3 regions of the Actinomadura monticuli genome follow, and region 2 is predicted to be linked to each of the others. Evidence: predicted binding sites of a transcription regulator. Region 2 holds the regulator's gene; each other region holds the start of a gene.

Region 1 (4,460 bases), on a different contig from region 2:
TCGGTGGCCTCCGCATCCTCGCCGGTTGCCCGGCATGGCTCCACATGTTCGACCTCCTGACTGTCCGCGCAGCTCAGAACGTCCCTCCCCGGCTGGCGGTGATCCTCGCCGACGCGGCCGGGCATGGCCGCGCTCCGGCTCGGCGCAGGCGTCCTCGGCGACTGGACGTCCGTCGGTAAAGCCGCTCGGCGGTGACTGCGGGCCGGCTGTGGACCGTCCCACGGCGACCCCCGAACCTCAGGGCTCAAGCATCGTGCACCCGGGATGCCAATGTCCGTAAATGTTGTTGGTCACCCGCAAAGAGCGCTCGATCCCATTACGTGAATATGCGATTCGCTGCCCTGATCTTGTAGAGCCCTATCGCCGCTCTTTGGTTTGCAGTCAGTTCTGTCCTGGAAGAGTGAGGCGTGGGTGCCCAGTCGGGTCCCGGCAGTTCACACAGGAAGGAAGGGCATGAATCGAATCGCGCGAGCTGTGACGGTCACCGGCATCGCGATGGGAGCCGCCGTACTGGCGGCTCCTTCTGCGATGGCGGACATTCACATCTATGCCGTCGACAAGGCGAACATCGGGCATTACGGGCCTACCTATGTCAGCGAAAGCGGACCGGGTAACCTGAACTTCAGCAGTGTCACCGGCTCGCCGCACGCCTCGCCGAAGGTCGGGAACGAGTCGATCAAGGTCGACGACATCAACACCAGCCTCAAGGGCGGCAAGGGCAACACCGTCGCCAACGAGGTCGAGGGCTCGGAGCAGGACGCCGGCGAGGGCGCCGACGCCGCCGAGAGCTCCGCGACCGCCGAGGCCGCGGAGCAGGGCGAGACCGCCGAGGCCGCCGAGCAGGGCGAGGCCGCGGAGGCCGCCGAGCAGGGCATGGCCGAGCAGGCGTCCGCTGAGGGCGTCCAGCAGAACACGCTGGAGGCGCAGCAGCAGGCTCCGCAGCAGCAGGAGGCCGCTCAGCAGGAGGCTGCTCCGCAGCAGGAGGCCGCCCAGCAGCAGGAGGCTCAGCAGCAGGCCGCTCCGCAGCAGGAAGCCGCTCCGCAGCAGGAAGCCGCTCCGCAGCAGGAAGCCGCTCCGCAGCAGGAGGCGGCGCAGCAGGAGGAGGCCGCTCCGCAGCAGAGCAACCAGCGAGTCGCGAACGGCAAGGACGGGCACCACGGCAAGGTCAAGTTCGCCCAGTGGGTGAAGCACTCGAACATCGGGCACAACGGCCACACGCTCGTCGGCGAGTCCGGCCCGGGCAACCTGAACTTCAGCAGCGTGACGGGCTCGCCCTACGCCTCGCCGAAGGTCGGGAACGGGTCGGTCAAGGTCGACGACATCAACACCAGCCTCAAGGGCGGCAAGGGCAACACCGTCGTCAACGAGGTCGAGGGCTCGGAGCAGGACGAGGTCGAGGGTGCCACCGCCGCCCAGATGGGCGCCCAGTAGCAGCCCGCCGAGCATCCGCGAATAGTTCGGTTTCACCAGGGTGGTAGTCCCAAGAACAAGCCCATCGGCCGCTCCCGACGAACGCGAGTCCGGAGCGGCCGATGTGTGTGTCCACCCCGGAAACCTGCCTCGCCCCGGTGCGCGGGTTCCGCGGATGGCGGTGGACGGGCACGCAGGGTGGAGTGCGGCGACACACCGGTGAGAGGTTCTGACGGGATTCCGTCGCAGGTGGGAATGGGTCTGGACAGGGAGATGAACCTTCCCCTGGTCAGGATGTGTGGCGCTTGCACTCGGCAGGGTAGAGTGCTAAAAAACGGTTGGCACTCTACTGTGGAGAGTGACAGCTTCACAGTCTGGGTCGGGGCGATGAGGCCTCAGTCCGGCGGCGGAATGGCAGTCGTCGGCGGGGGCCGTCCGTCGCGGGCGTCGGCTCGATCCTTTTAAGCCACCTTGTTCCGGGAGGACTGGAGCCTATGGCTGCAAAGATGATCGCGTTCGACGAGGAGGCCCGCCGCGGTCTCGAGCGCGGCATGAACCAGCTGGCCGATGCAGTAAAGGTGACCCTTGGTCCCAAGGGTCGCAACGTCGTGCTGGAGAAGAAGTGGGGCGCCCCCACGATCACCAACGACGGTGTGTCGATCGCCAAGGAGATCGAGCTCGAGGACCCGTGGGAGAAGATCGGCGCGGAGCTCGTCAAGGAGGTCGCCAAGAAGACCGACGACGTCGCGGGTGACGGCACCACCACCGCCACCGTGCTGGCCCAGGCGCTCGTGCGCGAGGGTCTGCGCAACGTGGCGGCGGGCGCGAACCCGATGTCGCTGAAGCGCGGCATCGAGGCCGCGGTCGAGCGGGTCAGCGAGGAGCTGTCCAAGCTCGCCAAGGACGTGGAGACCAAGGAGCAGATCGCCTCGACGGCGTCCATCTCCGCGGGCGACCCGCAGATCGGCGAGATGATCGCCGAGGCGATGGACAAGGTCGGCAAGGAAGGCGTCATCACGGTCGAGGAGAGCCAGACCTTCGGTCTGGAGCTCGAGCTCACCGAGGGGATGCGCTTCGACAAGGGCTACATCTCGCACTACTTCGTGACCGACCCCGAGCGGATGGAGGCGACCCTCGAGGACCCGTACATCCTGATCGTTCAGGGCAAGGCGTCGGCCAACAAGGACCTGCTGCCCGTCCTCGAGGGCGTCATGCAGTCCGGCAAGCCGCTGCTGATCATCGCGGAGGACGTCGAGGGCGAGGCCCTGGCCACCCTGGTCGTCAACAAGATCCGCGGGATCTTCAAGTCCGTGGCCGTGAAGGCGCCGGGCTTCGGCGACCGCCGCAAGGCCATGCTGGGCGACATCGCCACGCTGACCGGCGGCCAGGTCATCAGCGAGGACGTGGGTCTCAAGCTGGAGAACACCACGACCGACATGCTGGGCCGCGCCCGCAAGGTCGTCATCACCAAGGACGAGACCACCATCGTGGACGGCGCCGGTGACGCCAACGAGATCGCGGGACGGGTCAACCAGATCCGCACCGAGATCGACAACACCGACTCCGACTACGACCGCGAGAAGCTCCAGGAGCGCCTGGCCAAGCTCGCGGGCGGTGTCGCGGTCATCAAGGCCGGCGCCGCGACGGAGGTCGAGCTCAAGGAGCGCAAGCACCGCATCGAGGACGCCGTCCGCAACGCCAAGGCCGCGGTCGAGGAGGGCATCGTCCCCGGCGGCGGCGTGGCGCTGCTGCAGGCCGGCACCAAGGCGTTCGACAAGCTGGAGCTCGCGGGCGACGAGGCCACCGGTGCCAACATCGTCAAGCGCGCTCTGGAGGAGCCGCTGAAGCAGATCGCGGTGAACGCCGGTCTCGAGGGCGGCGTCGTGGTGGAGCGGGTTCGCAACCTTACCCCGGGTGAGGGCCTGAACGCCGCCACCGGCGACTACGTCAACATGTTCGAGTCGGGCATTCTCGACCCGGCCAAGGTGACCCGGTCCGCGCTGCAGAACGCCTCGTCGATCGCCGCGCTGTTCCTGACCACCGAGGCCGTCATCGCCGAGAAGCCGGAGAAGAACCCGGCCCCGGCGGGCGACCCGTCCGGCGGCATGGGCGGCATGGACTTCTGAGCGAGTCCTCGGCCCGAACGGGCATGTAGAGGGGGCGGTCCCACGGGGCCGCCCCCTCTTGGTCGTATGAACCGGCGTTCGAACGTTTGCGTCCGACTCCTGAATTTCCCCGGATCCGGAAGGTTCAGGATGAGCGACGAACTGCCCCGACTGCTGGTCGACCCGCCGTGGGAGCGGGAAGCCCGCGCCTACCGGGAGGCCGCGGCGGCCGCGAAGGACGGGGCCGTGCTCGTTCCCGGGCTCGAACCGCCGGTGGAGCGGAGCCTCGCGTGGGAGCCGGGCGAACGCGAGCAGTGGCTGATGTCCCTCCCCGACAGGCCCTACCTCACCCGCGATCTGCGGCATGTCTTCGAGGCGGACGGCTGGGCCGGGGTCGCCCGGGAGTTCGAGCAGGGGCGCGTCACGTACGGTCCGGCGGTGAACTCCCTGTTCGGGCTTGCGCCCGAGGAGATCGCCCGGCCGCTGCTCGCCGACTGGCGGCCCGTTCTCACCCGCGGTTCCGACTTCTCGATCCTGCGCGCGATGCCGGCGCGTTTCGGACTCGACGCCCGCCACGTGGTCTTCCCCAACGCGAAGGAACACCACTGCGGCTGGGCGCTCATGCCTTTCCTGGACGCCGAGACGGCCCTGCTGATGGCCGACTGGCTCCGGCTGAAATCCGCGAACGGCAAGGCCCGCGACCGGTTCGCCAGGCACGGCGTCGCGGCCGTCCCGTTCCTGGTGCCGAACGCGCTGGGCAAACAGCGCGTTCCCCGCGACCGCGCCCGCGCTGCGCTCTCGCTCATCGCGGACGCGCACGGGGCCGGGTCGGTGGTGGAGGCGGCCCGGCCGTACGGCGACGCCGCCGCCGAGGCCGTCCGGCACGCCCTCTCCGGGGACACGCCCAAGGCACCGGCGACCAGGCCCGTCAAGCCGCGGAAGACA
Region 2 (4,460 bases):
GGCGCGGCGAGCTCACGCCCCCGGACGACGACGCCATGGCCGACCGCTACCTCATCGCCGACGAGATGCTCAGCGCCCGCGGCCTGCACTGGTACGAGATCTCCAACTGGGCCGCCGACCCGTCCGCCGCCTGCCGGCACAACATGCTCTATTGGACGGGCGCCGACTGGTGGGGCGTCGGGCCGGGCGCGCACAGCCACGTGGGCGGGACCCGCTGGTGGAACGTCAAGCACCCCGCCGCCTACGCCTCCCGCCTGGCCGAGGGGGTCACGCCCGCCCACGCCAGGGAGGTCCTGTCCGACGAGGACCGCCGGATCGAGCGCATCATGCTCGAACTGCGCCTGGCCCAGGGCTGCCCCACGGAACTCCTGGACGACAGGGCCGTCCGCAGGGCCGTCGACGAGGGCCTCCTGCAAGGCGCCCCCTACGAGCGGGGCCGGGCCGTCCCGACTCTCCGCGGCCGCCTCCTGGCGGACGCCCTGGTCCGCGACCTGACCTAGGACGTGACGAAGTCGATCAGTTCTTCCACCCGGCCCAGGAGGGCGGGCTCCAGGTCGGTGTAGGTGTTCACGGAGTTCAGGATCCGCTTCCAGGCGGCGCCGGTGCCGTCGTTCCAGCCGAGCTCGGCGACCACGCCCTCCTTCCAGGGGACGCCGCGCGGGACGCGGGGCCACGCCTCGATGCCGACGGCCGCGGGCTTGACCGCCTCCCAGATGTCGATGAACGGGTGCCCGGTGACGAGGACGTGCGGCGACGACACCCGCGCCGCGATCCGGGACTCCTTGGACCCTTCCACCAGGTGGTCGACGAGGACGCCGAGGCGGCGCTCCTCGTCCGGGCCGAACTCCTCGACGATGGCGGGCAGGTCGTCCACGCCTTCGAGGTACTCCACGACGACGCCCTCGACGCGCAGGTCGTGGCCCCAGATCTTCTCGACCAGCTCGGCGTCGTGGACGCCCTCCACGTAGATGCGGCTCTCCTTGGCCACCTGGGCGCGCAGCCCCCGGACGGCGAGGGAGCCGGACGCCGACCGCGCCGGCCCCGCCGGCGCGGCGCCCGGCCTGACCAGCGTCACCGGCTCGCCGTCGATGAGGAAGCCCGACTTGGTGAGCGGGAACACGCGCCGCTTGCCGAACCGGTCCTCCAGGGTGACGCCGAACTTGTCGCAGCCGACCACCGCGCCGCAGAACCCGCTGTCCGGATCCTCCGCGACCAGGCCGGGTTCCGCCGGAACCTCGGGAATCTGGCCTTTGCGGGGCCTGCGCCAGTCGCCGGCGAGCACGTCGTTTCCGTAGTCCTTACTGCGCACGGGTCCGCACATTAACCCGCCGGGACGCCCGCGCGGCGTCGCCCCTCGTCCCTCGGCGTGGCGCCCGCGTCCGATACGGATAGGATCGCGCAGCCCGGCGGGGAGTGCGCGGGCCCTCCGACCGGGGCTCCGGGGGCCGTACACTTGGCACTCAGGAGCAATGAGTGCCAGCGGCAGGGGCCCGGCCGGACGAGGGAGGTGACGCCGTGCTGGACGACCGCAAGCTCGCGGTCCTGCGCGCCATCGTCGAGGACTTCGTCTCCACCAACGAGCCGGTGGGGTCGAAGGCCCTGGCGGACCGGCACAACCTCGGGGTGTCGCCCGCCACCATCCGCAACGACATGGCGGTGCTGGAGGAGCAGGGCTACATCGCCCAGCCGCACACCAGCGCGGGCCGCGTCCCCACCGACAAGGGCTACCGGCTGTTCGTCGACCGGCTGTCCACGATCAAGCCGCTGTCGGTCGCCGAGCGGCGCGCGATCGAGACGTTCCTGTCCGGGGCCTACGACCTCGACGACGTCGTCGGGCGCACCGTGCGGCTGCTCGCGCAGCTCACCCGGCAGGTCGCCGTGGTCCAGTACCCGTCGCTGACCCGCTCGTCGGTGCGGCACGTCGAGCTGGTCCCGGTCGCCGAGGGGCGGCTGCTGCTCGTCCTGATCACCAACACCGGGCGGGTGGAGCAGCGGGTCATCGATACGCCCGGCACGGTCTCCGAGGAATCGATCGGCCACCTGCGGGCGTTGCTCAACACATGCCTGGACGGACTCGGCCTCGGCGACGTGCCGGCCGCGCTCGCCGACCTCCCCGAGAAGGTGGGGGCGGACGACCGGCCGGTCGCGGCGGCGGTGCTGTCGGTCCTGCTGGAGACGCTCGTCGAGAACCACGAGGAGAAGATCGTCTTCGCCGGCGCGGCCAACCTCGCCGCCGTGGACTTCTCGCAGAGCCTGCGGGAGGTGCTGGTGGCCCTTGAGGAGCAGGTCGTCCTCATGCGGCTGCTCGGCGAGACGGGAGACTCCTCTACAGTTACGGTGCGGATCGGCACCGAGAACCCCGACCTGGGGCTCCGATCGACCTCGGTCGTCGCCGCGGACTACGGGGTGGGCGACCTCACCTTGGCCCGGCTAGGAGTGCTCGGGCCTACACGCATGGATTACCCCAGCACGATGGGAGCGGTACGGGCAGTGGCACGCTACGTGGGACAGATCCTGGCGGGGTCGTGAAAGTGGCGAACGACTACTACGCGACCCTGGGCGTCCGGCGCGACGCCAGCGCCGACGAGGTGAAGAAGGCCTACCGCCGGCTCGCACGGGAACTCCACCCGGACGTCAACCCGGATCCGGAGACCCAGGAGAAGTTCAAGGAGATCACCCAGGCGTACGAGGTGCTCTCCGACCCCAAGAAGCGGGAGATGTACGACCTCGGCGCGGACCCGTTCGCGTCCGGGGCCGGCGCGGGCGCCGGCGGGTTCGGCGGCGCCGGGTTCCCGTTCAGCGACATCATGGACGCCTTCTTCGGGACGGCGACCTCGCGCGGCCCGCGGTCGCGGGCGCGGCGCGGGCGCAACGCGACGCTGCGGGTCGAGCTCGACCTCGGCGAGACCGCGTTCGGCACGACCCGCGAGCTGTCCATCGACACCGCGGTCGCCTGCGGCGCCTGCGAGGGGTCGGGCTGCGCGCCCGGCACCCATCCGGAGACGTGCGAGACGTGCCACGGGCGCGGCGAGGTGCAGCAGGTGCAGCGCTCGTTCCTCGGCCAGGTCATGACGGCCCGGCCGTGCCCGGCGTGCGGCGGGTTCGGGTCGGTGATCCGCAACCCGTGCACCGAGTGCTCCGGCGACGGCCGGGTCCGCACCCGGCGCACCGTCAAGGTCAAGATCCCGGCCGGGGTGGAGAACGGCATCCACATCCAGCTCGCCGGCGAGGGCGAGGTCGGCCCGGGCGGCGGCCCGCCCGGCGACCTGTTCCTGGAGATCGTCGAGAAGCCGCACCCGATCTTCGAGCGGGAGGGCGACGACCTGCACTGCACGGTCGAGATCCCGATGACCGCGGCGGCGCTCGGCACCAGCGTGACCATCGAGACGCTGGACGCGGCCGAGAGCGTCGACATCAAGCCCGGTACGCAGTCCGGGCAGGTCATCACGCTCTACAACCGGGGCGTCCGGCACCTCAACGAGAGCGGCCGCGGCGACCTGATGATCCACGTGAACGTGGAGACGCCGGGCCGGCTGGACGAGGAGCAGGAGGAGTTGCTCCGCCGCCTCGCGGTCCTGCGCGGCGAGGAGCGCCCGCCCGGCAAGTTCGCGCCCGGGCAGCGCAACGGCATGTTCTCCCGCATCAAGGACGTCTTCAACCAGCACTGAAGCGCCGTGGCGGCGGCCTACCGGGAAGGCCGCCGCGGCGACCCCCAGCATCGCGGCGACTCCCACCATTGAGAGGCGGAGGCCCCACATGAGCCCGCCGGTGTTCCTCGCCGGGACGGACGCGCTGGAGCGGGACACGGTCGTCCTCGACGGGCCCGAAGGGCGGCACGCGGCGGCCGTGCGGCGGCTGCGGCCCGGCGAGCGCGTCGACCTGACCGACGGCGCGGGCCTGCTGGCCGAGTGCGTCGTCACCGCCGCCGACCGCGCGTCCCTGACGCTGGACGTGCTGGCCCGGCACCGGGAGCCGCCGCCGGCGCCGCGCCTCGTGGTCGTCCAGGCCCTCCCGAAGGGCGACCGGGGCGAACTGGCCGTCGAGGTCATGACCGAGGCCGGCGTGGACATGATCGTCCCGTGGGCGGCGGACCGCTGCGTCACCCGGTGGCGCCCGGAGCGCCGCGACAAGGCCCTCGGCCGCTGGCGCGCGACGGCGCGGGAGGCGGGCAAGCAGGCGCGGCGCGGCCGGCTGCCCGAAATTCCGGACCTGGCGTCCACCGAGGACGTCGCCGCGCGGATCGCCGCGGCGTCCCTCGCGTTGGTCCTGCACGAGGGGGCCGAGGCGCCGCTGAGCGCCGTCCGGCCGCCCGCGGAGGGGGACATCGTCCTCGTCGTCGGCCCGGAGGGCGGGATCACGGACGCGGAGCTCGACCGGTTCGCCGCGGCGGGCGGGCGTCCCGCCAGGCTCGGCCCGACCGTGCTGCGCACGTCGACGGCCGGGGTGGCGGCGGCCAGCGT
Region 3 (4,460 bases), on a different contig from region 2:
ACTCCTCTCTGGCCATCGCCCGGAGCCGGGCCAGCGCCCGGTGCTGCGCGACCCGCACCGCGCCCGCGGACATGCCGAGCACGTTGCCGGTCTCCTCGGCCGACAGCCCCGCGACGACCCGCAGCAGCACCAGTTCGCGCTGGTGCTCGGGCAGCCGGGTCAGCAGGTCGCGGGCGCGCTGGGCCTCGATGTAGCGGACCACCGTCTCCTCGGGGCCGGGACGGTCGTCGGGGCCGTCCGGCAGGTCCTCGGTGGGCACGGCCGCGCGGACCGCGCTGCGCAGCGCGTCCGCGATCTTGTGCGCGGCGATGCCGAAGACGAAGGAGGCGAAGGGGCGGCCCATGTCCCGGTAGCGGGGCAGCGCCGACAGCACGGCGATGCAGACCTCCTGCGCCACGTCGTCGGCGATGTGGTACTGCCCGGAGACCCGTCCGAGCCGGGCCCGGCAGTACCGGACGATCATCGGGCGCACCTCGGCGATGAGGATCTCGATCGCGCCCGGGTCGCCCTGGACGGCGAGGTTCGTCAGCTCCTTGAGGTCGCCGTCGCCCGCGTCCCCCGCACGCGGTGCGCGCGCCCCGCGGCCGGTGTCGCGGGGCGATGGAGGCGCCGACCCTCCCGAGGGTTCGGCAGCGCGCGCGGTCATGGTCCCGGCGTAGCATCCCTCGGTCACGTCAAGCATGATGCCCAGCACCGCCGGGCGTGTCTGCCCCGTCCATGACAACGGAATGGTCACAGTGCTGGAGCGAACCTGGTGAAACTACACCGTGCGCTCAATTCACTGCCACGTGTCACGAAATCTTCACTGCCCCATCAAGCGGCAAATAACTCATTAACCGACAAATGACAAGACCCCCGCCCGGAGGGACGGGGGTCTGCCGATGCGGCGTCCGGACGGCTCAGTGGCCGTGCCCGTGGCCGTGGCCGTGACCGCCGGCGGCCTCCTCGGCCTCCTCCGGCTTGTCGACGACGAGCACCTCGGTGGTGAGCAGCATGCCCGCGATCGAGGCGGCGTTGGTGACCGCGGAGCGGGTCACCTTCACCGGGTCGATGACGCCCTGGGCGATCAGGTCGCCGTACTCGCCGGTCGCGGCGTTGTAGCCCTGACCGGCCTTCAGCGCCTGCACCTTGGAGACGACGACGTAGCCCTCCTGGCCGGCGTTCTCGGAGATCCAGCGCAGCGGCTCGTTGAGCGCGCGGCGGACGGCGTCCGCGCCGGTGGCCTCGTCGCCGGACAGGCCGAGGGCGTCGAAGCCCTCCTTGGCCACGTGCACCAGCGCGCTGCCGCCGCCGGAGACGATGCCCTCCTCGATCGCCGCGCGGGTCGCCGAGATGGCGTCCTCCAGGCGGTGCTTCTTCTCCTTCAGCTCCACCTCGGTGGCGGCGCCGACGCGCAGCACGCAGACGCCGCCGGCCAGCTTGGCCAGCCGCTCCTGCAGCTTCTCGCGGTCCCAGTCGGAGTCGGAGTTCTCGATCTCGACCTTGATCTGGTTGACGCGCGCGTTGATCTCGTCCGCGGAGCCCTCGCCGTCGACGATGGTGGTGGCGTCCTTGGTGACGGTGATCCGGCGGGCGCGGCCGAGGTCCTCCAGCCCGATGGAGTCGAGCTTGAGGCCGATGGCCTCGCTGACGACCTGGCCGCCGGTCAGGGTGGCCATGTCGCCCAGCATCGCCTTGCGGCGGTCGCCGAAGCCCGGCGCCTTCACCGCGACGGACGTGAACGTCCCGCGGATCTTGTTGGCGACGAGCAGCGCCAGGGCCTCGCCCTCGACGTCCTCGGCCACCACGAGCAGCGGCTTCTTGGTCTGCGCGACCTTCTCGGCCAGCGGCAGGAACTCCTGCACGTTGGAGATCTTGCCGTCCACGATGAGGACGTAGGCGTCCTCCAGGACGGCCTCCATGCGCTCGAGGTCGGTGACCATGTGCGGCGAGAGGTAGCCCTTGTCGAACTGGAGGCCCTCGGTGAACTCCAGCTCCAGGCCCATGGTGTGGGCCTCCTCGACGGTGATGACGCCGTCCTTGCCGACCTTCTCGAACGCCTCGGCGATCAGCTCGCCGATCTGCGCGTCCTGTGCGGAGATGGTGGCGACGTGCGCGATCTCGCCCTTCTCCACGATCTCGCGGGCCGTCTTCAGCAGCTGGTCGGACACGTACTGCGCGGCCGCGTCGATGCCGCGCTTCAGCGCGAGCGGGGACGCGCCGGCCGCCACGTTGCGGGTGCCCTCGCGGACCAGCGCCTGGGCGAGCACGGTCGCCGTGGTGGTGCCGTCGCCCGCGATGTCGTTGGTCTTGGTCGCCACTTCCTTGGCGAGCTGGGCCCCGAGGTTCTCGTAGGGGTCCTCCAGCTCCACCTCGCGGGCGATGGTGACGCCGTCGTTGGTGATCGTCGGCGCGCCGAACTTCTTGTCGATGACGACGTTGCGGCCGCGCGGGCCGATCGTCACCTTGACGGCGTCCGCGAGAGCGTTGACGCCGCGCTCAAGAGCCCGGCGAGCGTCCTCCTCGAACTCCAGGATCTTCGCCATGCGGATACTCCTCTTTTACGCGATCCGCCCCGGCAGCCCCGCCGAAGGCGGCGCCGACCGGGGCGGGTGCATCACGTCTCGGTGATTACTTCTCGATGACCGCGAGCACGTCGCGGGCCGAGAGCACGAGGTAGTCCTCGTTGTTGTACTTGACCTCGGTACCGCCGTACTTGCTGTAGAGCACGACCTCGCCGACCTTGACGTCGACGGGGACGCGCTCGCCCTTGTCGTCGACGCGACCCGGGCCAACGGCAAGGACGGTGCCCTCCTGGGGCTTCTCCTTGGCGGTGTCCGGAATCACCAGGCCCGACGCGGTGGTGGTCTCGGCCTCAAGCGGCTGGACGACGATGCGGTCCTCAAGCGGCTTGAGAACAACCTTGGTGGCGGTCGTCACGATCTGACCTCCCCTTCGATTGGTCCTCGGCCGGCCACGGATGACCGGCCAGCACATGTGACAGAAGAGGCGACCCTGGACCGGCCTGCCGTCGCGGGTGCCAGACCGACCTTGTCGCTGTTGTTGGCACTCTCGCTAGGAGAGTGCCAGTCATGGAGACTATGCCGTGCCCGGGAGCCCGTCAACACGGACACGGAGGCGCCCGGCACTGTTCACCGGCGGCTAATTTCACCCTATGGACATCGCGTCGTTCCGCGCCCTGCGGACCCCCTCCGGCCAGGCGGTCCTCGGCGAGGCCGCCGCCGCGGACGTGAGCGGGGACGGCCTGCTCGCCGCGGCGACGCGGCTGCGCGAACGGCACGACCCCGTATTGGTGGCGGCGGCGCTCACGCAGGTGCGTCTGCGGGAACGGGCGCGCGCCAAGTTCGGCGCGGACGCCGAGCGCATGTACTTCACCCAGGCGGGCCTTGAGCAGTCCACCCGCGCGAGCGTGGCGGCGCACCGCGCTCGACGGTTCGCCGCCCATCTGGACGGTGCGCGGGTGCTGGAACTCGGATGCGGGATAGGCGCCGACCTTCTCGCGCGGGGGCGCGCGGGCCTCGCCGGCGAAGGGGTGGAACTCGACCCGTTGACGGCTGACGTGGCGCAGGCGAACGTGACCGCTTTCGGACTGGACGCCTCCGTACGCGTCGCGGACGCCACCAAGACCCCGCCGGACGGGTTCGACGCGGTGTTCGCCGACCCCGGACGCCGTACGGCGCGCGGCAGGGTCTTCGACCCCCGTTCCTACGAGCCGCCGCTCGACGTCGTCCTGGCCAGTGCCGGGAAAGTGCCCGCCGCGTGCGTGAAGGTGGCGCCCGGCATCCCGCATGAGACCGTTCCGGACGGCGCGGAGGCCGAGTGGGTGTCGGTCCACGGCGACGTCAAGGAGGCGGCCCTCTGGCTCGGGTCGCTCGCGGGGGACGTGGGGCGCCGGGCCACGCTGCTCTCGTCCGACACCGATCCGGAGGTCTGGACGCTGACCCCGCAGGGCTTGGACGACCCGGACGTGCGCGCGTGGGGCCGGTACCTGTACGAGCCAGACGGAGCGGTCATCCGCGCCCATCTGGTGGGCGAGGTGGCAGAGATGGTGGGCGGCGGGCTCGCGGACCCGCGGATCGCGTACGTCACGTCCGACCGGTATTGCCCGACCCCGTTCGCGTCCGCGTACGAGGTCGAGGACGTCCTGCCGTTCTCGGTGAAGCGCCTGCGCGCGGAGCTCCGGCGTCGCGGGATCGGGGTGCTGACCGTCAAGAAGCGCGGCTCGGCCGTCGACGTCGACCGGCTCCGGCGCGATCTCGGGTTCGGCGGGCGCCGGGCCGGGCACGGCGGCGGCGAGCTGACCCTGGTCGTCACGCGCGTCGGACGGGACCCGGTCGCGCTGCTCACCCGTCCCGTCCCGGCGCCCTAATGGGAGCTGCCGGGGTTGCTGATCGGGCAGACTCGGTGCCTGGTAGCCGCTGGTGAGTGAGCACTCCCGCCCCCTGGACCTTGGAGTCCTA

What was found. The regulator HrcA, encoded in region 2, represses chaperone genes, less so after heat shock. The targets are predictions, from matches to a motif close to TTGGCACTCTCNNNNNGAGAGTGCCAA.
Region 1: groL (chaperonin GroEL) is a predicted target of HrcA. The motif match lies at 1,749-1,775, and genes of this name have one in related genera.
Region 3: groES (co-chaperone GroES) is a predicted target of HrcA. The motif match lies at 3,043-3,069, and genes of this name have one in related genera.

What each region holds. Positions count from the first base shown of each region.
Region 1 covers NZ_JAXCEI010000001.1:290,164-294,623, reverse strand. Annotated here, with positions in the region: gene SM611_RS01385 (hypothetical protein) at 454-1,431, shown strand; gene groL (chaperonin GroEL) at 1,905-3,536, shown strand; partial or broken gene SM611_RS01375 (DUF4132 domain-containing protein) at 3,603-4,460, shown strand, end outside.
Region 2 covers NZ_JAXCEI010000004.1:181,604-186,063, reverse strand. Annotated here, with positions in the region: gene hemW (radical SAM family heme chaperone HemW) at 1-500, shown strand, start outside; gene SM611_RS10035 (DUF3097 domain-containing protein) at 497-1,309, opposite strand; gene hrcA (heat-inducible transcriptional repressor HrcA) at 1,516-2,529, shown strand; gene dnaJ (molecular chaperone DnaJ) at 2,532-3,668, shown strand; gene SM611_RS10020 (16S rRNA (uracil(1498)-N(3))-methyltransferase) at 3,757-4,460, shown strand, end outside.
Region 3 covers NZ_JAXCEI010000017.1:133,176-137,635, forward strand. Annotated here, with positions in the region: gene SM611_RS30695 (sigma-70 family RNA polymerase sigma factor) at 1-682, opposite strand, end outside; gene groL (chaperonin GroEL) at 900-2,525, opposite strand; gene groES (co-chaperone GroES) at 2,611-2,919, opposite strand; gene SM611_RS30710 (class I SAM-dependent methyltransferase) at 3,155-4,369, shown strand.